Regions from separate parts of the Candidatus Villigracilis saccharophilus genome, predicted to be linked through region 3. Evidence: riboswitches for the same ligand, from Rfam matches in the RefSeq annotation. Region 3 holds a riboswitch; each other region holds the start of a gene.
What was found. Region 3 has a riboswitch for cyclic di-GMP ahead of IPL17_RS06780 (response regulator). Riboswitches for the same ligand answer to the same signal wherever they lie in the genome.

Region 1 (7,401 bases), on a different contig from region 3:
GCTCGGCGGTTGGTGCGATCACCCAGCCCTTCGGCTCGGCGGTCAGCGCTCCGACAGCCCCGACCAAGACTGGCAACACCTTCGGCGGCTGGTACAGCGACGCAGGTCTCACCACGGCATACACCTTCACAACCATGCCGGCTTCGGACATTACCCTCTATGCCAAGTGGACGGTGAACAGCACACCATCACGTTCAACAGCATGGCGGCTCGGCGGTTGTGCGATCACCCAGCCCTTGGCTCGGCGGTCAGCGCTCCGACAGCCCACCAGCTGGCAACACCTTCGGGCTGGTACAGCGGTCCACGGCACACCTTGGCCGCACACACCGTGCCAAGTGGACGCTCTGCCACACACCGTGACCTTCAACGCAACGGGGACTGGCACGATGGCTCCGCAGGTCGCGAATGTCCCGACCGCCCTGACGCTCAATACCTTCACCGCACAGGCTACACCTTCGCGGGCTGGAACACCTCGCCAATGGCACAGGCACAACTACACTGACGGCGCGATCTACTCCTTCGCGCAGACATCACCCTCTATGCCAAGTGGACACCTGCCGATCACACCGTCACCTTTAACGCCAACGGCGGGACTGGCACGATGGCTCCGCAGGTCGCGAATGTCCCGACAGCCCTGACGCTCAATACCTTCACCCGCACAGGCTACACCTTCGCGGGCTGGAACACCCTCGCCAATGGCACGGGCACGAACTACGCTGACGGCGCGATCTACTCCTTCAGCGCAGACATCACACTGTATGCCAAGTGGACAGTGAACAGCTACACCATCACGTTCAACAGCAATGGCGGCTCGGCGGTTGGTGCGATCACCCAGCCCTTCGGCTCGGCGGTCAGCGCTCCGACAGCCCCGACCAAGACTGGCAACACCTTCGGCGGCTGGTACAGCGACGCGGGTCTCACCACGGCCTACACCTTCACAACCATGCCGGCTGCGAACATCACGCTGTATGCCAAGTGGACAGCCAACAGCTACACCATCACGTTCAACAGCAATGGCGGCTCGGCGGTCACTGCGATCACCCAGCCCTTCGGCTCGGCGGTCAGCGCTCCGACAGCTCCGACCAAGGCTGGCAACACCTTCGGCGGCTGGTACAGCGATGCAGGTCTCACCACGGCATACACCTTCACAACCATGCCGGCTGCGAACATCACGCTGTATGCCAAGTGGACAACTCTGCCGACGCACACGGTGACCTTCAACGCCAACGGTGGGACTGGCACGATGGCTCCGCAGGTTGCGAATGTCCCGACCGCCCTGACGCTCAATACCTTCACACGCACAGGCTACACCTTCGCGGGCTGGAACACTCTCGCGAATGGCACAGGCACGAACTACGCTAATGGCGCGAGCTACTCCTTCAGCGCAGACATCACACTGTATGCCAAGTGGACCGCTCTGCCTCCCACATGTTATGCGCTGGCTCTCAGCCATACCGGGCAAGGTACAGATCCTGTCGCAACTCCCGCTAACTCAACCGGTTGTGCCGCAGGTCAATATCTTACCGCTGCATCCATTAGCTTGAGCGGGGCAGTACCAACCTCCGGTTGGCAGATCAGCAGTTGGACTGGCACCAATAATGACACCAGTACTGCCAACATAAACACGATCACCATGCCTGCCCATGCTCATTCAGCTAGTGTCAATTACACGCTGATCAAAGTTACGCCGACCTTGTCTGTAACAAATTCGCCGGTTATCTTCAACGGGACTCCACAGGCGGCGACTGTGACTGGCTCAGTTGCGGGTACGGTTAGCAATATTAAATATAATGGCGTCGCAACCGTGCCGACCAATGCCGGCACCTATACGGTCACAGCGAATTTCGTGCCAAACGATCCGACCGCTTATAACAGCCTGACGAATGCCGTTGCTGGTTCTTTTTCAATCAACAAAGCCACGCCGACATTATCTGTAACGAATTCGCCGGTCGTCTTTAATGCCACTCCACAAGCGGCGATTGTGACTGGCTCAGTTGCGGGTACGGTTGGCAATATTAAATATAATGGATCTGCAACCGTGCCAACAGCTATCGGCACATATGCCATCACAGCAGACTTCGTGGCGGGTGATAGTGCCAACTACAATAGCCTGATCAACGCGGCAGCTGGAGACTTTGTGATCAATAATGGTTCCGGCGGCTTGGGTTCTGGTGGAGATACAACCGGAGTCTTTCGGCCGAGTAATGGGCTTTTGTATCTGAAGAATGCCAACACAACGGGCTTTGCAGATATCGCCATTAACTATGGATTGGGAGGAGATTATCCTATAACAGGAGATTGGGACGGTAACGGAACAGATACGATTGGAATTTATCGCAACGGCTCTTTCTACCTGCGCAATTCCAACACCATTGGTTTTGCTGACCTGGAGTTCGCCTTTGGTCTTCCAGGTGATCAGCCGGTTTCTGGGGACTGGGATGGGGATGGCACTGATACAATCGGTGTCTATCGCAACGGCCAATTCCTGCTGCGCAACAGCAATTCTGCGGGGCCAGCGGATACGAGCTTCTATCTTGGAAACCCGGGCGATGTTGGCATTGCAGGGGATTGGGATGGTGACGGTCTGGATACCACCGGGGTCTTCCGCCCAAGCAATGGTGTGATCTTCCTGAAGAATACAAATGTAAGCGGATTCGCAGACGTTGCGCTAAATTATGGCTTGGCTAATGACCAACCTGTGATCGGCGATTGGAACGATGATGGAATTGATACCATTGGGGTATATCGAAACGGTTCCTTCTACCTGCGGAATTCCAATACGATAGGGTTCGCAGATATAGTATTCGCTTTGGGCATCCCCGGTGATATGCCGATCTCAGGCAACTGGGATGGGATCCCATAAAATATACTGATCGAATTTTGTAAAAACGAGAAACATGGCTATGCTGTCGGGGAGCATAGCCATGTTCTTTTTAATTGTGAGTTCAAAGTTTTTTTGGCTGAGACTGCGTGTATCGAGGCCTCTACAAGACGTATTCCACAAACATGATTATGCCTGCAGTTACCTTACAATAATATGGGGTGACTTTTCTGATTTGAAAAGTGAAAAACCTGAAGGATGTGCTAAACTAAAAACAGATAAATGTTAATGAAATCGCAAACCTGTTGAAAAACAGGGACGCAAAGTCATGGGTCTAAAGTTGTTGACATACAACCAGGATCGCCAGACCGCTGAAAACCACATGTTTTGTGTTTCCATTCGCGGATCTGGCAAAAGTCAGATCCGTTTTTATTTGAACTTTAAGAGTCTATCGTATCGATAAATCGCAAACCTGTTGAAAAGCAGGAACGCAAAGCTATGGGTCTAAAGCTGAGTTCGCACAGCCATGATCGCCAAGCTGCCGAAAACGAGCAGTCGAGATTGCTTACATTTCAAAAATGCAAAAGATCTGGATGCTCATATGAAGGAATATTTTCATGACATCCAGGAATCAAATCAGTCAATTCAAAAATGTAGTTTTCACCAGCTCATTATTAATTTGCATTTTGTTCTGCGCATTTGCGGTTCCTGAGGGGGTTCAAGCGAAGGATAATTCCGGTTTAGCTGCAAGCATAATTTTGTCAGATGGCGAGTTTGTGTACGGACCTAATGTGGGGGATTTTAGTTTGAAATCTTACCTTAGCACCAATGCTCCTCACCTGTTGGTATATGCTGATGATCTATATGGCCGCTCGGAATATTTCAGTATAAACCCAAAAATTTATCTGACCTTGTTGGAAATTCATTCCCAATTAATTTCCAATCCCAATGCTGAAAAATTGGAAGATGCTTTTGGTTTGGATGCCGGTCATTTTATTTCTCAGGTTGAATACCTGTCAAATAAAATGACAGAGGCTTATTATTTGCATCTTTATTCCTACTCTCCGCTGTCTGTTTCACAGCGGTCTCTGGAATCTTTTGTTACTTCGGATGGGTATACTGTCAGTGTAGCATCAGGCACCAATGCGGGGACCTATGCGATCATCGCGGGACTTGCCGCAATGAATGAAAAAAACATATCATTGATACTGGATAACAGCCAAGCCAATGGCTTTTACCAGACTTATGCAAGATTATTTGGAAATAATAGTCCGCTTGATGAAAACAACCTTGTAAGCCTGTCTGCGGAATCGGGAATGCCAGTCGCACCGGATAACTTATTACAACTCCCCTATCTGCAGGGAACATCATGGAGATTTGGGGGCGTTCATGATAACAGCGGATGTATCACTAATACAAATTGCACGTTCCGGGATGCTTCTTCTTTGGATTTCTATCCTGGAGGTCTTTCCTGGGGATCTGATACAAGCAATACCTGGATAGTTGCAAGCGCTGCAGGAATTCCGATCCAAGTTTCTGCGTGTTATTTTAAAATTTTACATGCAGATGGGTGGGAGACAACTTATTATCATCTTGAAAACATACAAAGCTTTTCAGGTTCAATTAAACAAAATGACAAAATAGGTGTGGTCGCAAATACACCTGCAGAAGCCACATGCTCTGGCGGTGCATCATCTGTTCCTCACGTTCATTTCACTCTTAAGCACAATGGAGCGCTTGTTGCGATTAATGGCACGCCTCTCTCGGGATGGTATGTTCATAGTGGCCGTTGGAGTTATGATACGGATCCTGGTTATATGTGGCTCGAGAAAGCAGGCGTAAAAAAGGACATTAATAACAATTTGCTGCTTAGCGAAGCACTGCCTGCATCTCCAATCATCACAAATTATGCGACTGGAGTCTTTCGGCCAGCCAATGGAGCCTTGTACTTGAAAAATAGTAATACTGACGGATTCGCGAATGTCGTCATAAATTATGGATTGGGAGGAGATTATCCTGTAGTGGGCGATTGGGATGGTAATGGAACAGATACGATCGGCGTCTATCGAAACGGTACTTTCTACCTGCGTAATTCAAATACATTGGGTTTCGCAGATATTGTGTTTTCTTTCGGCCAGGCAGGCGATCAACCGATTGCCGGGGATTGGGATGGAGACGGTGTTGATACGATTGGGGTCTATCACAACGGTCAGTTTTTGTTGCGCAACAGCAATTCCACAGGAGATGCTGATACGACCTTTCTCCTTGGTAACCCGGGTGATGTGGGCATTGTCGGCGATTGGAATGGCGATGGTTTGGATACCACCGGAGTATTTCGTCCGAATAATGGGGTGATTTTCCTGAAAAACGCGAACGTCAGCGGCTTTGCGGATGTTGCGCTCAATTACGGGTTGAAGGGCGACCAACCTGTGACTGGTGATTGGAATAATGATGGGGTTGATACGATCGGGGTCTATCGCAATGGGGTGTTTATGCTGAGGAACAGTAATACGATTGGCTTTGCTGACCTGGTCTTCGCACTGGGGAATCCTGGCGACATGCCGATTTCCGGGAATTGGGCTGGGATTCAGTAACAAGTACGGATAATTATTTATAGGAATTAGTAGACATGGCTATCGCCTTTGTTCGGTCTAGCCATGTCTATTCTCTTAAAATATTGGATCTTTGTGGTTAAGCCTTATTTCTTATCGTGAATGAGTTTTGAAATATCTATTAGAGCGTAAGCAGACTCTGGTTTAATGCTGCAGCCTGCGTTTATTGACCAACCATACGCCAATCGCTGTTAGCGGAGCCAGTGCTGCTGCCCCGCAGGGTGGGGTTGCTTTTGGCGAAGGTGTGGTTTCGTTTTTACTAGGGCTCGAGATGGGCAGGGGCGTATTCGTAACACGCGGAACAAGAGTTGCCGTTGCATCTACAGCCGAGGCGGCAACTGTACTTTCAGCAGGTGCAATTGTCAGGGTGACAGGAAGCGGAGTGGGAGTTTGAGTCAGCCACGGGAAATTGTATCCGTTTTCAGTTTTATCATTCCCTCTGGGAACATTAAATAAATTGATTCTGCGATCTCCAGAACCTTGGCATCCTTCGGCGCCAGCTCGAGTGCCGTATGTATTTCATTGAATGCACGGTAAACATCCATAGTTGGGTTGGTCAAAAAAGAATTCCAGAAAGCATGATTGGCAAGCAGGTCGGCAAAACCGGCATGCCATTGCGCATCCTTGGGGTTGAGCGCGAGACACTTTTCGTAGGCTTCAATAGCCAATTTGTAAAGTTCCTTTCCTGCGTCATCTTCCCGATAATATTTATGCATCAAGAATATGGACTTGTAAGCCTTTCCAAGTTGTCCCCAGGTTTCGCTGTCATTGGGAGACTTGGTAACATTTGCGCGTGTGATCAGCAGGTTGTTCCAAACTGATGGGGCTACGAGCGCGAACTCCATGTTATGAATGGCTTCATGTGGACCAGGCTCAAAGTTATCAAAATGCCAGCGCACCTCGTTACCCTGAAAAACTCCTCCGGACGTGGTTTCCGCCCATCCGATCTGCAGCCCAATCACCACATTTTGCGGACTGGCTTCATAAGGCAGTCGCAAAATAATATCCGCGCTGCCGATGGTGTCCTTCCAGCCCGCACCCGATTCGAGGATATAGTAAAGGCGGTGTAAGGGGCATATCCCGAACCATTCAACTCGTATTTGACTTGAATGGAAACGTCCTGCCCGGGCGGGAAGGTAATATCGAACTCAGCCCAGGGGATCATTTGGCTCGGGTCTCCTTCATCAGGAAAGCTGGTGCGGCGATACTCGATCTTTTCCTGTCGACAGAGATCTTCAAATCGGCGATCTCGGGATACTCGAAACGCCCATTCTGTGCGGCAATCGGGAATCGGACAGCCATGCTCTCGGGATCATTGCCGAGGTTGCGCATGGTGAAGTCTGCGGTGACGATGGCATTGCCCAAACTGCGAAGATCAAGATCCTTCTGCACATCGACCAGAACAGTTTCCGCCACCATCCTCACCTGGGTGGACTCTGTGCCCGGCTGCAGATTTGAACCCGGTGGATTGATTGGCGGAGCCACATCCGCTTGAACTGCTGAAGGAAAGATAAATAAAGCGAGCATCGAAAAGATGAGGATCAAACGTTTCATAGATCACTCCTATCAAATATGATCTTTCAAATCAGATTATTTATAATGATCTGGTCGTCACTAGATTCCGTTTGGATGCCAAATAAAAAAGCAGTGGATTGATTGTGATCGAAAGCAGGCGCCGGCAACGATCAGGCTCTGCCCGTCTTGAGAAAGTAAACCAGCTGCAGCCAAGCCCGGCCAGGATAAAGGAAAATTCCCCAATTTGCGCCAGGGCAACCGAAACGGTCCAGGCGGTAGCCAGAGGATACTTCAACAGGCGCACGATCCAAAATGCCGCGAGCGATTTCCCGATCACAATGATTGCCAGCACAGTCAATACCTGCAAAGGCTCGCGGATCAAAATAGCAGGATCAAATAACATGCCAACTGAAACAAAGAACAAAGCGGTAAATGCGTTTTGTAGGGGCTGCA
Region 2 (7,401 bases), on a different contig from region 3:
ACTCGCAAAGCAGTGGAGGAAGCTCTCTCCAGCGGCAAGGAAGGTCACGAATGGTCAAAATCTGCCATGGGCAAAGCCAATGGATTGCTGGGTGAATACATCGCCAGCAGATATCTTGAAGAAATATTTATCGCCAGCGCTAATGGCGGTCAACTTCTCTCCACAGAAACAATGCGTGAAATATTAAAAAATATTAATGCCAAACTACAAGTGAATGGTGTTTCACTTGCCTACCTGCAGATTATAGATGTAGAGTTACCGGAAGAAATCAAACGCCAAAGAATTCGAATTTGGGAAACAGGACACGCAACCCATGCAACAGTCACGCAAGGCGAAGTAAAAGCGTATCAACTGCGCGCACAGAAAAGAGCGCTGGCGGAAATGGCCCGCGATATGGTTTTTACACTCGCCAATGGACTTGACCGCATGGATACCACCAACTTCACAGCAAAGCTTTTGACATCCATATATGGAGTCATTAATCAAGGCATGAAAAATCCCCGCACTTATACAAATTCAACACCCAAGAGAATGCCCGACGGCGTTGAATCTTTTCCCCTGGATGAAGAAGTATGAAAGAAGAGATCATTGCGATCATCAACAAACTTGAATGTAATGAAAACTCATCGCGCTTGAGAGCATGGGCTTACAATTTAAGCGCTTCACGGCCAGATGATTTACAAAGCGCAATCAACTGTTTGCTCGATGCGTTACAACAAACCAACATTCAAAGCCATTCACAAAAAGGGTTTTATTACTTGTTTTTAGGATGCGCGTATTATGAACAAGGAGATCATCCCAACTCAAGGGACTGTCTTTTGCAAGCCATTAACAAATTGTCAGACACAGAAGTGAATAACCCTGTTGCGCATTGGCTGCTTGGGGTAAATTACAGCAAAATGAAGGATTTCCCAAGCGCCCGACGTGAATTAGAAAATGCTTTGCAGCTTCTTAAGACAAATACCAGCCTAAGCACACCTAGAACAGAAGCAAAAAGCAGAAAGAAAAAAGAACTGAAATTAGATATCCAAGAGACCCTTGAAAAATTTTCCAACGAACCTCTTTTTCGGGTCGTGGACTCCCCGTCGGCTAAAAATAATGGGGCATCTAAAAAAGAAAGTCCAACAGGTGATACGGAAAACGTCGAAAGCAAAACCTCCCAGGAGAATTCATCTGCCAGATCATCTCCCACAACCCAAGAGAAAGAAAAAATAATTTATCAAGAAACACATACTGGTAGGAACGTTTCATTCCAATTCATTCAAACCATTACGCCGGCATCCATTCCAAGTTTTCAAAACACATCAACTGGAAAATCAATCGAAAGTCATTTAGAAAACAATAAAACTTCCCCATTTGAAGAAACGCGTACAGACGGATACCTATCACTACAGTCCCTGCCGGTCTATGAACAGATGGTCGCGGCAGGCAAATCCGGGAAACCCGAAATAGGTTTAAATATAACCGGCGCTGCTGAAGCAAGGATTATTTTTCTTAATAACCAGCCGCACGATGTGCATCCGCTCAAGCGGACATCAAATGAAATCAAGATAGCCTCTAAAGAAATAAATTGGGGCTGGGTAAAAGTTGCCGGTCACAGCATGAATAACATTGCAAATAAAACATCCATCAAGAACGGCGATTTTGTTTTAATACTCTTCGTCCCTGCGGCAGATGAAAACGATATTGTTTTGGCGTCGTTTGAGGACCAACAAACAACACAAAGTTTTTTAACGGTAAAAAGATATCGAAAAGATCGGCAAATCCTTAAATCTGAAACCACAGAAAAGGGAGATGAATATAATGATATACATTTAGGGGATAAAAATAACGCCAAGATCATTGGCGTTATTTACGCAGTGGCAAAACCTTTCGATTCCTAATTAATATAAATTCATCTACTCTGCAAATAATATATCCCGATACATGGGAAAACAAGGTCAGCGGTCATCAATTATTAGATTAACGCTGGCTGTGCCGGTGGCGTGTCCGCTTAATAAACTGGCAGCTCTTTGCAGGATCTTCACCACTTTTCCGCGGGTCTTTTGATTACTCAGGCCGTTGACAGAGATGCTATGTTTGGGCTTTCTATTCACGAAAAATTCCGTGTTGATGCTCAGGTGAAAATTTTCGTCGTTTTTATCAAGGTCTCTTTCAAGCATGTCGATCACTTCTTCTGTGAAATCGAAAAAACTCTTCGCAGAAACATCATCCTCCGAAGTTAATATTTCAATGCCGTTGAAAACAACTTTTTTATCCATAAACATTGGCCTCGTCCTACTTTCTTTCCTAGGCGTTATAAGTAGACCAAGCATATCTGCTTAATAAAAAAAAAACATTGCTAAAGTATATTAAATCCATGCGGAAACTATGACCACATTTATTGATGCTGGTTGATATACATCAACGCACTCGGCTCCACTCCAGCCTCACATATCTCATCCTTAATATTTCCAAAATAATTTTTTTTTGTTTTATAATACTGAAATACAATGGAAAAAAGCAAACTCGCAGAAATGCGAGGACGCAAAGTCATGGGTCTAAGGTTGTGTTCATGCAATTAGGATTGCCAGACCGCCAAAAGGCATTTTTTAATGCTCTGCGGGGGTTTTAATTGCCCACTTTTTCCCGTTCTCAGGTATAATTTTTATAAAGGGAATAAATGCAGAATAACAAGTCTGATTTGGATGATGGTAATCTGGACTTTGTAGATCAAAATGACACAAAGCTCAGTAATACCTTTTCTTTATTTCATACAAAAGAAGAGGATGTTCTTGATTCAGACCCGGAAGTCATACTTGAGCCTATTCACTCCGAGTCATACGACCTGAGTTACACGTGTCTCCTTATTCCCCGTTTTCCTGCGCATCAATTAAAAGGGGATTTAGTAGAGTATTTATCACAGTGGCTGCAACAGATCTGTATTTCGTATGGCTGGCGACTAGAGTTCACCACAGTCAATCCTGAATATTTCCAATGGGGAGTGCGTGTAAATGCTTCAGTTGCCCCCTCGCAGTTTATGCATACTATACGAAATGAAACTTCAAAATTCATTCTCTCAAATTTTGGGCGTATAGCACAAGAGAATTTGTCCAATGATTTTTGGGCGCCTGGTCATCTGGTCGTGCTAGGAATACGCCCCCACCCCAACGAAATGATCGTGCAATATATCCGCTTGATGCGCCGACAGCAGGGTTTATATACCCTGTGATATTTGGGAATCATACAGGCAGAAAACAAAACATCCAAACAGGATTCTACAAATGTCCAACTTGACAATAAAGAGGGTGGGCGAATTATTACGTAGTGTATTCGAAATCCTGTGGGACAAGCCGGACGGATTGACAGCAAAAGAAGTATTATCGCTCATCCCCATAACCAATCAATTAAGCGAGGATGAATTAAGATATTCCTCCAAATCGAATTTACCGCGTTATGAAAGAATTGTGCGGTTAGCTACGATTCCACTTGTGCACGCAGGGTGGCTGTTAAAAACTGAAAAAGGACGCTGGTACATTACCGAAGAAGGCTATCAGGCCTGCAGAAGGTTTGTTAATGTACAAGACTTTTACAAAGAGGCCATGCGCCTTTATGAAGCGCGCAAACAAGCAGTTCCCGAAAGCATAATGGTTATGGAGATCGCGCAGGAAGCTGCATGGGGGCAGATCGAAAGCCATTTACGTCAATTACACCACACCAAACTTCAAACCATGCTTGCCGAACTCTTGCGTGCAATGGATTATCACCCTTCATGGATCGCGCCGCCTGAAAAAGAACGCGGTCACATTGATCTGATTGCATTCGTAGATCCAATTGGCGCGAAGGGACAAAGGATCATAGGGCAGATCAAGCACAGAGGTCAGGCGGTAACATTGGAAGGCATCAGAAGTTTCCTGTCCACCCTGGGGCCAAATGATTATGGCGTGATCTTTTCCATCGGCGGTTTTACAAATGAAGCCATGCAGGCACTGGCATCCGGAAACTTCCAGAAAATAACATCACTAAACAGCGGCGCCTTTTTCGATCTGTGGAAGCAGTACTACAACCAATTAAACCGCGAAGCACAAGATCTACTACCTTTAAAAATAATTTACTTCCTTTCCAAAGATCAATAGAACGTGAAGATTCCTTAATCATGGCAAAACAAGATTTTCACAGCAAATCATTCAAAGAAGGGATTGAAATCCTGACGGATGAAATTAATCTTGCCATTCACTGGCAAAGACCGAGCATTTTGCTCGCGATCCACAAATCAAAACCGGAACAGATCAAAGCCCAAAAGGCTCTTGAAAAAGAAATTATAAAATGGGATCAGAAAGTCAAATTGATCAAGGCAACGGGTAAAACAGATGTGATCGACGCAATATGCAAAACAAAAAATCACAATGAAATTGTTTTTTTTGTATCAGAGCTGGGGATTGTAGGTGGGCAAGTGAACGGCACGATTTTTAGCGCCCTTAACATGCACAGAGAACTTCTGGTGGAACAATCCATCCGCGTTGTGTTCTGGTTGACAGAACTTGAATCGGAAAGTTTGCCGCACCTGGCCCCAGACTTTTGGGCGTTTCGTCACCGTGTCGTCGAGTTTTCTGCAAGCCGTGGAACAAAGAAAGCCGCCCAGCACGGGTGATTTTAATTAGCGCCATTCCAATTCATTAAAAATATGCAACTACCCATTATTAAATTTGCTGCTGGTTCCCACGATCGCCCTGCTCATCGGCGCTGTTTTTCTCTTAAACAAGAAAACCGCCGACGCGATCAGTCTTTCAATTATCGCAAGTATAGTTACCGTCTGGGGAATATCATACTATCTTTACAAATTGCCAGAGCCGTTTTTTTCCCTGCGGGTATTAACATCCATAAACTATTTATGCCTGGCAATTGCAGCAATGGCGCAATTCTATTTTTCGCTTATCTACACCAATCGCATAAGCTGGATGAATAACCGCACTCGCTGGATGCACAACACCGCGATGATTTTTTTCTTTTTGGCACCAGCAATCCTTCAATTCGCATTTTGGACCGAACCCCTACGTTCCATTTTTTTTATTGGCGAAAACAGTATTGGAAAACAACTGAATTCGATCTATATTATCAGCATTCTTCTCGCATGTAATGTATTCTTAATTGACACTTTCGCTCGCAAACCGAGTATCCATTTTTTTCGTTCCGGGACTATTATCATCGGCGCCCTTCTTCCTTTGCTAAGCAGAGTATCAACAATATTTGGAGTCAGCACGGAAACTGACATCCTGCTTTCCATGGTATCTTTCTCACTGGCGCTCATTGGCTTTTCATATGGGATTTTCAACAGGCATTCAATTGAGACAACCCCCATTACACGGGATTTAGTAGTTGAAGGCATGGATGACGGATGGATGGTAGTTGATCACCGCAACAGAGTGATCGACTTGAACACTGCGGCAGAGGAAATGATCGGGTTATCCCACGAAAAAATCTACGGAGAATCCATAGATCAAATTCTGACTGATTGGCCCAACATTCTAAACTCCACCAAAGGCAATAAAGAAATAGAAATGCGTCGAAGCGTAAAATCCAAAAAGGATTGGCGCTACCTTAATATTCGCATTTCCAAATTGACAGATCAAAGTGACGCAGACTTCGGTCACCTCATCCTTTGGCGAGATATTACAGGACGTAAACTGGCAAATGACGCGCGTCAACGGGCGCGCGACGAACTGTTCGTTCTCCTGAATGCGGTATCAAGCGCAGCCAGCCGCTCGATAAATTTAGAGGAATTTTTATCCGAATCCAGCTATCAGATCGTATATTCATTCCGCAGCCAGGCAGTTGCAATTTTCCTGACCGAAGAAGGCGATGGCTCTCCAGCAAGACTTACTTTAAAATCTCAATTTGGGCTTGCGCCCGATCATAATAAGATAATAAAACAAGAATCGATCGCCGCAACCATATATAAATGGCTGATGCACAATGAGGGAAACCATCCACTCATTGTGGATAAATTCAATGATTCGATAGATGTTACAGCCAACTTAAATAAATTAGGCTTTGATTGCGCCGTACTCATTCCGTTGATCATTTCTACAGAACATGAGAATACAGTGATCGGCTGCATTTGCCTGGGGCGGAATGAGAACATCACCTACAGTGAAGATGAAGTGGTTCGACTCACCACCATCTCAAATCAAATCGCAACGTTGATCGACAATAATCGCCGACGACAATTCGCGATCGCACTTTCAGAGCGTCAGCGGCTGTTACGCGACCTGCACGACTCTGTGAGTCAAAAACTGTATGGGCTGGTCGCTCTGACTGAGGCAGCACAAGCCGGAATGGAAGCAGGATCCGAAATCGCCCCCTTGCAAGTCCTAACCCGCATCGGAGAAAATGCACGACAAGCCGTAAAAGAAATGCGTCTCTTTCTATATGAAATGCAGCCTGTGGATCTTAATGATGGATTGGTTTCCTCCCTGCACCATCGTTTGGCTGCGGTTGAGGGACGCGCCGACATCAAAGCCCGGCTGCTCGCAGATGAAAACATCCAGCTGACAAAAGATAAGGAAATTGCCCTATATTACATTGCACAGGAAGCATTGAATAATATTCTTAGGCATGCACATGCAAAAAACGTCTCCATCGGATTAAAGCAAACCCGCCAAAATGTTATACTTACAATCACAGATGACGGGCGCGGGTTTGACATCAAAAAAATAGATCAGGGCGGATTGGGGCTTCCAAATATGAAGGAACGTGCCATACAGGCAAACGGAAAGTACAAGATCACATCCGCACCTGGCGCGGGAACAAAAATCTCTGTAACAGTCGGCAGAAAGGAATAATTTTATGAAGGCAATACGCATTCTTGTAGTAGATGATGAAAGCGTGGTGCGAGATGGAGTGGTTACGATCCTTTCATTTCAGCCAGACATGAAAGTTGTGGGCGAGGCCGAAAACGGAATTAAAGCCGTGGAGATCGCTCGTCAAGCAAAGCCCGATGTCATCCTTTTGGATTTAATGATGCCAAAACAAAGCGGTCTGGAATCCATTCCAAAAATAAAACACGTTTCTCCAGATTCGCGAATTTTGGTATTGACCAGCTTTGACGAAAGCGACCTGGTTTACCAATCCATCAAGGCCGGAGCGTTGGGGTTCTTACTAAAAGATGCGACACGGGTACAGTTATTGCAGGCGATCCGTGATGTTGCAAAGGGGCAGGCTTCGATCCAACCTTCCATTGCAATGAAAGTCATCAATGAAATAGATCATCCTGCAGAGTTGATCTACACAGCGAATCCTTTGACACCCCGGGAACTGGAGACCTTGAAATTTATTGCGCGTGGTTTAAGCAACCAAGAAATCGCAAATTCGCTGGTTGTCCATGAGAGAACGGTGGCAAAATATGTCAGCAGCATCCTGAAC
Region 3 (7,401 bases):
AAATCAGGCAGTGGAAAATCAACCTTGTTGAACATGGTCACCGGGATCGATCATCCCAGCGATGGCCACGTGGTTGTGAATGGTAAGGATATTTACACAGGCGTGACTGAAAGTCAGCGCTCCAGATGGCGCGGAAAAAATTTGGGCATCGTCTTTCAATTCTTCCAGCTGCTGCCCATGCTCACGCTGCTTGAAAACGTCATGCTCCCCATGGATTATGTTGATCTGTATGACTTCGATGAACGCCCAGCGCGCGCCATGGAGTTATTGACCCTGGTTGGTTTGGAAAAATTCGCAAATAAATTACCTGTATTGGTTTCAACGGGACAGCAGCAGCTGGCTGCCATTGCGCGCGCGATGGCATGTGACCCGCCTCTGCTGGTTGCTGATGAACCGACAGGCAACCTCGATACACGCTCGGCGGATAAGATCATTCAATTATTTGAAGGCTTTGTAGCGCAAGGTAAAACCATCGTCATGGTGACGCATGACCCATCCCTGACATCACGCACGCATCGCAATATCATCATCTCTGACGGCGAGCTGATCAATGAGACCATCTCCCGTTCCCTGCCGCAGTTGCGGCACCGTCATATGCTGGAATTCACGCGTATTGTCGGAGAAAAAATCTATCAGCCGAATGAAACCATTATTTCACGCGATCAGCATGTGGAACAATTCTTTATGATCCGCAAAGGTGAGGTGGAAGTGGTCTTGCTGGATGGAAAGAAAAAGGAATACGTGCTTTCGCGTTTGCAGGCTGGTGAATTTTTCGGCGAAATGGAATTGTTGCGCGGCGGAAAATCCATCGCGAATGTGCGCGCGGGCAGTCAGCCCGTGGAAATACAGACCATTCCGCGCGAGGAGTTTCTGCGCGTGATCAACGAATCTCCCATTACGGCTGAGGCTATCGGAGAGATCGTACAGAAGCGCCTAAATGAAAGGCAGATTGCAGATTCCAGATCAGCACATAGGTAATATTTTTATCAGAGTTTTATCGAGTAATAACGCAGGAGAGTAATGCGACCCAGATGGCGTAAGGTATTGCACGATCTATTTGACAACAAGGCGCGCACCCTGTTGGTGGTGTTTTCCATCGCGGTGGGTGTATTTTCCATTGGTGTGATCTCGGGCGCGTACCAGATCATCAAGAATGATATGAGCATATCCTACGCCGCCAACAATCCGTCCAATGTTGAACTGCGCACGTTGAACTTTAATGATGATGTGCTTGCATCCATAAAAAATGCTCAAGGGGTGGATATTGCTGAAGCCCGCCGCGTCACGAGTATTCGGATGCGCGCGGCCGGTACGGAAAAATGGACTTCATTTGATATCGTGGCATTTAATGATTTCGAGGAAAACGCGATTAATTTGCTGACCCCGATCGAGGGTAAGTCCATTCCTGATAAACGGGAGGTGATCCTCGAAAGGGATGCCCTTAATCATATCGATGTGGGAGTGGGGGGGACGGTTGAATTTCAATTGCAGGATGGCTCTATCAAGTCCATGGCCGTGGTGGGGGTGGTGCAGGATACCGCCATGGGCGCGGGCGATTTCTTGGCGTCGCCATATGCATATATCACCATGAGTACGCTGCAATATCTGCAGCAGCCGCAATTATTTAACCGCGCATTTGTTACTGTTGGAAGTGGTGGTGATGATATTTTTCATGTCCGCGAAGTGGGTGCAAACTTAAAAGATAAGCTGGAAAAGAACGGCACGGTCGTTGTCCGCACACGTTTTTCGTTGACGCATGAGCATCCGCTGGCGAGCACGGTCAATGCGATCCTCGGCATTTTGTTGGCGTTGGGCATCCTGATCGTATTTCTTTCCAGTTCCCTGATCGCAAATACATTAAGCGCATTGTTGACCCAGCATCTGCGTCACATCGGTGTTATCAAATTGGTGGGCGGGCGCAGAACTCAGGTCTTTGCGATGTATCTGGCGCTGATCATGGCATTTGGCGTGCTGGCTTTGTTGATCGCCGTTCCGCTTGGCGGTCAGGGCGCTTATGGGCTGGCGCTCTTTATTTCCAGTGAATTGAATTTCAATGTGCTCGGATATCGAATTGTGCCGATGGCGTTCGCGATCCAGATCGCGGTGGGATTATTGGTGCCGCTGGTGGCGGGACTTGCGCCTGTGATCAACGGTTCGCGCATCACGGTTTTGCGCGCTCTCAGCGGAGATCTGGCTGGGGACGAGAATCAGCCTAAAGACCAGCATGAGGCGCGTGTGAACTGGTTCGATTGGATGCTGGTGCGCGCCACGAGCATCCTTGCCGCGCGCGGGATCCATTTCCCGCGTCCATTCATCATCTCCTTAAGAAACACGTTCCGCCGCCGCGGACGATTGGTTCTGACCCTGTTTACATTGACCATGGGCGGAGCGATCTTTATTGCCGTGTTTAATGTCCGCACGACCTTGCATGATTATATTGGCGCAATCGGGAAATATTTTGCGGCTGATATTACACTTGATTTTGATCAACCTTATCGCTTGCGCGAGATCAGGCAGGTGCTGGCGCAGGTGGATGGAGTGAGCGATATGGAGGGCTGGCAGTTCGTCAGCGGGGAACTGTTGGATAAAAATGGGGCTGTATTGGAGAATATTAACATCTTCGGCCCACCCGCAGACAGTCTTCTCATTCAGCCCATTCTTGTAAAAGGTCGTTGGCTGCGCTCAGATGATGTCCGCAAGCTGGCTTTGAGCGAAGCCGCTTTGGGGTATTTCCCCGACATCCAGCCTGGAGATCATGTGCAGTTAAAGATCAATGGGCGTGAAGAAGATTGGGAAGTCATCGGCGTTTTTAAATTTGTAGACCGTGAAGGTATTTTGGCCTACGCGCCGTATGAATATATTTCGCAAATGAATAACCTTGCCAATCAATCCTATTCTTTCCGTTTGGTGACAGATAATCATGATCGGACGTATCAGGATGCAAAAGCGGAGGAGTTGGATAAGTTTTTCCGTGAACGCGGATTCAAGGTCCGTACCGCTGAGGCGGGACGCGCGGCACTGGATACTGCTGTGGAGAGTTTGGATACGCTGGTGGTCTTCCTGCTCATCATGGCGATCCTGACCGCAGTGGTGGGCGCGATGGGTTTGACTGGCACGATGGGCATGAATGTGTTGGAGCGCACGCGCGAGATCGGTATTATGCGCGCCATAGGCGCAGACGACCGCGCCGTGATGCGCACCGTCATTGCGGAAGGCTTTGTGATCGGTGCGATTTCTTTTGCGCTGGCGATCATCTTGTCGATCCCATTTACATATTTACTTTCCACCATTGTCAGTCTTGCGGTATTTGAAACGCCCATTGAAGTGGTGTTTACATTCACAGGATATGGGATCTGGTTTGGTCTGGTATTGGTGCTTTCCGTGGTTGCTTCCATTGTGCCGGCGCGCAATGCGGCGCGCTTGACCATTCGGGAAGTGCTGGCATATGAATAAAAAAATATAAGGTGAAAAATGAAAAAACAAATATCAATGATTGTTGTAATGATCGTCACGTTATCTCTTGTGCTTGCGGCTTGCGGAAATCAACCTGCGGTCACCGTGACGCCTGAGCCTGTAAACATCGTCTCCACGAATTCAGTGGTGGCTGAAGGACGCCTGAAACCTGTACAGGGAACGACCCTTTCATTTCTGGCGCGCGGAGTTGTTGAAGAGGTTCTCGTGAAGGCCGGTGACTCTGTCAGTGAGGGAGATGTCCTCGTGCGTCTCGCAAATACGGGCGGAGTGGAGGCACAGATCGTCGCCGCGCAAAATGCGTACGATACTTTGCTCCGTACCGAAGATGCCTCCCGCGCCAATCTCTGGCAGGCTTACATGGATGCTCAAATCGTGCGCGGCGTTGCAGAAAAGGAATGGGACGAGCTGAATGTGACGGATATCGAAGACCGCATTGACGATGATAAAGCCACCGTTGAAGACCGCCAGCAGGATGTGGAAGACAGGCAGGCTGACTTTGATAAATATAAAGATCTTGATAAGGATAATTCCAAACGCAAGACCGCCGAAGATGATCTCGAGAAGGCGCAGGAGGATCTGAATCTGGCATTGCGTAATCTCGAAGAGACAATCCGTGAACGCGATAGTGTGCGTGCTGCGTATGATGGTGCGCTAGGTTTGGAAGCTGAAGCAAAACATCAGTACGAGATCAGCCTTGATGGTCCGAATGCAGACCAACTTTCACTTGCCAAAGCTAACCTTGATGCGGCGAAGGATGCGCTTTCCAATTATTTGATCACTGCTCCGTTTGACGGGATCGTGGCGGATGTCAATGTGAAGGTCGGTGATCAGGTCGGCACGGAAACCCGCGCCGTCAGTATTGCGAATTTCAATTCATGGATCGTTGAAACAACGGACATCACCGAACTTGAAGTGGTCAACTTGAGCGTTGGTCAAAATGTAACGCTTGTGCCGGATGCTCTGCCTGACCTGACGCTGAATGGTACGGTCACTGAGATCAGCCAGGCCTATGTTCAACAAGGCGGTGACATACTTTATACGGTGCGCATTGCTTTGACGGACAGCGATCCGCGTTTGAAATGGGGCATGACCCTGGAAGTTTCTTTCCAGGAATCTGCACAGTAGATCTGTTCGCCGATCTGGCGGGAACCCCTATAACTAGAACATCTGAGTGATTGAATCTTGATTTTTTTCGTGCAATAATATAGGTGCTCCGAGAAAGAGCAAAACCGGGGAAACCCGGTGACGCAAAGTCATGGGTCTAACGCTGAACTGAGCCAGGACCGCCAGACTGCCGATAAAAGCAAAACCGCCAAAAGACGGTGACGCAAAGCCAAGAGTCTAAAACCAGTATAAGTTTCTGGTCAGGACCGACCGGCTGCCCGAAAGGCAAAATCAGGGAAACCTGATGACGCAAAGTTATGGGTCTACAATCACACTTTATTTGTGATCATGACCGCCAGACTGCCGAAGAGCAATCTTTTTTCAGGGATGACCTTTTTGATGGTCATCCCTGTTTGATTTATAATATGATGTGTAGAAGCGTTGCTGTTTTATTGGTTTGCAATGCGCTCAATACTTCGATAGATCAACAGGAGACATTATGGCCATTCGAATATTGGTTGTAGACGATACTGATCTGAATTTAAAGATGGTGAGCGCGATTCTTGGAAAAGACGGCTATGAAATAGTAACTGCCCGCAATGGCTTTGAGGCATTGGAGGTCATCAAAACATCTCCTCCCGCATTGGCCATTCTTGATGTGATGATGCCTGATATGGATGGTTACACCCTGTGCGGGCATCTTCGGAAAATCCCTTCCACCGCAAAGATACCGATCATAATTCTGACCGCCTTGAGTGGTGTTGAAGATAAAATTAAGGCTTTTGATTCAGGCGCTGATGATTTTTTGGCAAAACCCTTTGAACCGCAGGAATTGCGAGCCAGGATCAAGGTCTTGTTACGACGAGCCGTGGATGTCGTATCCACCACCGTTCACAGCACTGCAATGACTGGCAAGGTCATTGCGGTGTTTTCATTGCGCGGCGGGCTGGGTGTCTCCATGCTTGCGTCTAATCTTGCCGCCTCATTTTCACAAATTTGGGGAAGCCCTGCTGTGTTGGTGGACCTGGCATTTTTAAACGGGCAGAGCGCCCTTCTCCTGGATCTCCCGCTCCGAAATACGTGGTCTGATTTGGGACACTCTCCCGCGAAAGAAATGGATATGGACCTGATCAACTCGACCCTGTTGCGTCATGACTCTGGTGTGCATGTCCTTGCGTCTCCGCGCCGCCCTCAAGACGGGGAAGTGATTACTGCGGAACATGTCCAACGCGCCATTGAATTACTGCGCGCTCATTATCACTACATCATCCTGGATCTTCCGCACGATTTTTCTGAAACCACATTGGTCGGACTGGACATGGCGGACCAGATCCTGCTCATGCTCGCTCCTGAGACGGCGTCTGTCCGTTGCGCTGCGAATGCGCTGGAAACTTTTGATCAACTTAATTATCCGCCTGAGCGCATCAGCCTGATCTTGAACTGGCCTTTTAAGGGAAAAGGCCTACCGCGCGCTGGAATTGAAGGCGCATTGAAGAAGCAAATCGACGTAGTTATTCCTCATGCCGGTGAGGCGGTGGTTGCCTCGATCATGTACGGCAAGCCATCTACTTTGCAAAAACCCCTTGACCCTTTGGGCGCATTCCTTGAAGATCTCGCTTACCTTTACAGTATGGAAGAACATAAGCAGCATCCGCCGGAGAAACCTGGTGAAGGACTCAAGCGCGTAAAAGAAAGGTCGCATTCCAAATAAGATAAAACTCCGCCTCCCACATAACTGACAGTTGGGAGGCGGTTTATTGTGATGCAAACCCCTCAGGGTATAATCTGCGCCATGACAAAATCTCCCCGCCCCCTCGACCCCGAAGCCAAGCCTGATGACCGCGTGGACAATGCTCTGCGTCCTGAAAAGCTGAACGATTTGATCGGGCAGGATCAGGTCAAAGAGAATTTATCTATTCTCATCGCGGCGGCGCGCAAACGCGGCGAAGCTTTGGACCATGTCCTTTTTTATGGGCCTCCAGGCTTGGGAAAAACAACGCTCGCACATGTGCTTGCCAATGAGATGGGAGTCAACGTCAAAGTCACGGCTGGACCGGTCATTGAGCGCGCGGGTGATCTCGCCGCCATCCTTACCAACTTGCGCGCAGGCGATGTCCTGTTCATTGATGAAGTCCATCGTTTGGGACGCGCCGTGGAAGAAGTGCTCTATCCCGCCATGGAAGATTTCGCGCTGGACATTGTCATCGGCAAAGGGCCTTCCGCCCGTTCCATTCGTTTGAAACTTCCGCGCTTTACCATTGTTGGCGCTACAACCCGTTTGGCCTTGGTCACCGCTCCATTGCGGGCGCGTTTTGGCGCCGTCTATCGTTTGGATTATTATGATCTGACCGCCATGCAATCCATTGTCTCGCGTGCCGCGCGGATGTTGAAAGTGGAAGCCGAAACAGACGGGATTACAGAAATGGCGCGCCGCGCCCGTGGGACTCCGCGTGTGGCGTTGCGCCTGTTGCGCCGTGTGCGTGACTTCGCCCAGGTCCGCGCGGATGGGATCATTACAAAAAAGGTTGCCAAAGAAGCGCTGGACTTGCTTCAAGTTGATCCGCTCGGGCTCGATGATGTGGATCGCCGCGTGTTAAAGACCATCATCGAAAAATATAACGGCGGACCCGTTGGCTTGAACACCATCGCCGCATCCATCAGCGAAGAACAGGACACCATCATGGATGTGGTCGAGCCGTATCTGCTACAACTAGGCTTCCTTGACCGCACCCCTCAAGGCCGTGTCGCCACCAAATCCGCGTATGAGCATCTGGGGTTTACATATATCGAACAGGGGCAGCAGAGATTGTTATAAATTGTAGG

Region 1: linked by a shared signal. The riboswitch ahead of IPL17_RS09345 (M23 family metallopeptidase) and the one ahead of IPL17_RS06780 (response regulator) in region 3 are both predicted to bind cyclic di-GMP.
Region 2: linked by a shared signal. The riboswitch ahead of IPL17_RS22390 (transposase) and the one ahead of IPL17_RS06780 (response regulator) in region 3 are both predicted to bind cyclic di-GMP.

What each region holds. Positions count from the first base shown of each region.
Region 1 is NZ_JADJSO010000022.1:84,587-91,987, forward strand. It holds gene IPL17_RS09335 (InlB B-repeat-containing protein) at 1-638, shown strand, start outside; gene IPL17_RS09340 (InlB B-repeat-containing protein) at 602-2,863, shown strand; cyclic di-GMP riboswitch class I at 3,107-3,197, shown strand; cyclic di-GMP riboswitch class I at 3,277-3,367, shown strand; gene IPL17_RS09345 (M23 family metallopeptidase) at 3,628-5,415, shown strand; gene IPL17_RS09350 (hypothetical protein) at 5,600-5,827, shown strand; gene IPL17_RS09355 (hypothetical protein) at 5,829-6,431, opposite strand; gene IPL17_RS09360 (hypothetical protein) at 6,595-6,987, opposite strand; gene IPL17_RS09365 (cation:proton antiporter) at 7,028-7,401, opposite strand, start outside.
Region 2 is NZ_JADJSO010000071.1:39,572-46,972, forward strand. It holds gene IPL17_RS22375 (hypothetical protein) at 1-576, shown strand, start outside; gene IPL17_RS22380 (S24 family peptidase) at 573-1,883, shown strand; gene IPL17_RS22385 (hypothetical protein) at 1,941-2,261, opposite strand; cyclic di-GMP riboswitch class I at 2,492-2,582, shown strand; gene IPL17_RS22390 (transposase) at 2,663-3,211, shown strand; gene IPL17_RS22395 (restriction endonuclease) at 3,264-4,115, shown strand; gene IPL17_RS22400 (hypothetical protein) at 4,028-4,630, shown strand; gene IPL17_RS22405 (histidine kinase N-terminal 7TM domain-containing protein) at 4,686-6,821, shown strand; gene IPL17_RS22410 (response regulator transcription factor) at 6,826-7,401, shown strand, end outside.
Region 3 is NZ_JADJSO010000015.1:158,676-166,076, reverse strand. It holds gene IPL17_RS06795 (ATP-binding cassette domain-containing protein) at 1-978, shown strand, start outside; gene IPL17_RS06790 (FtsX-like permease family protein) at 1,021-3,453, shown strand; gene IPL17_RS06785 (efflux RND transporter periplasmic adaptor subunit) at 3,472-4,599, shown strand; cyclic di-GMP riboswitch class I at 4,687-4,773, shown strand; cyclic di-GMP riboswitch class I at 4,853-4,946, shown strand; gene IPL17_RS06780 (response regulator) at 5,078-6,289, shown strand; gene ruvB (Holliday junction branch migration DNA helicase RuvB) at 6,371-7,393, shown strand.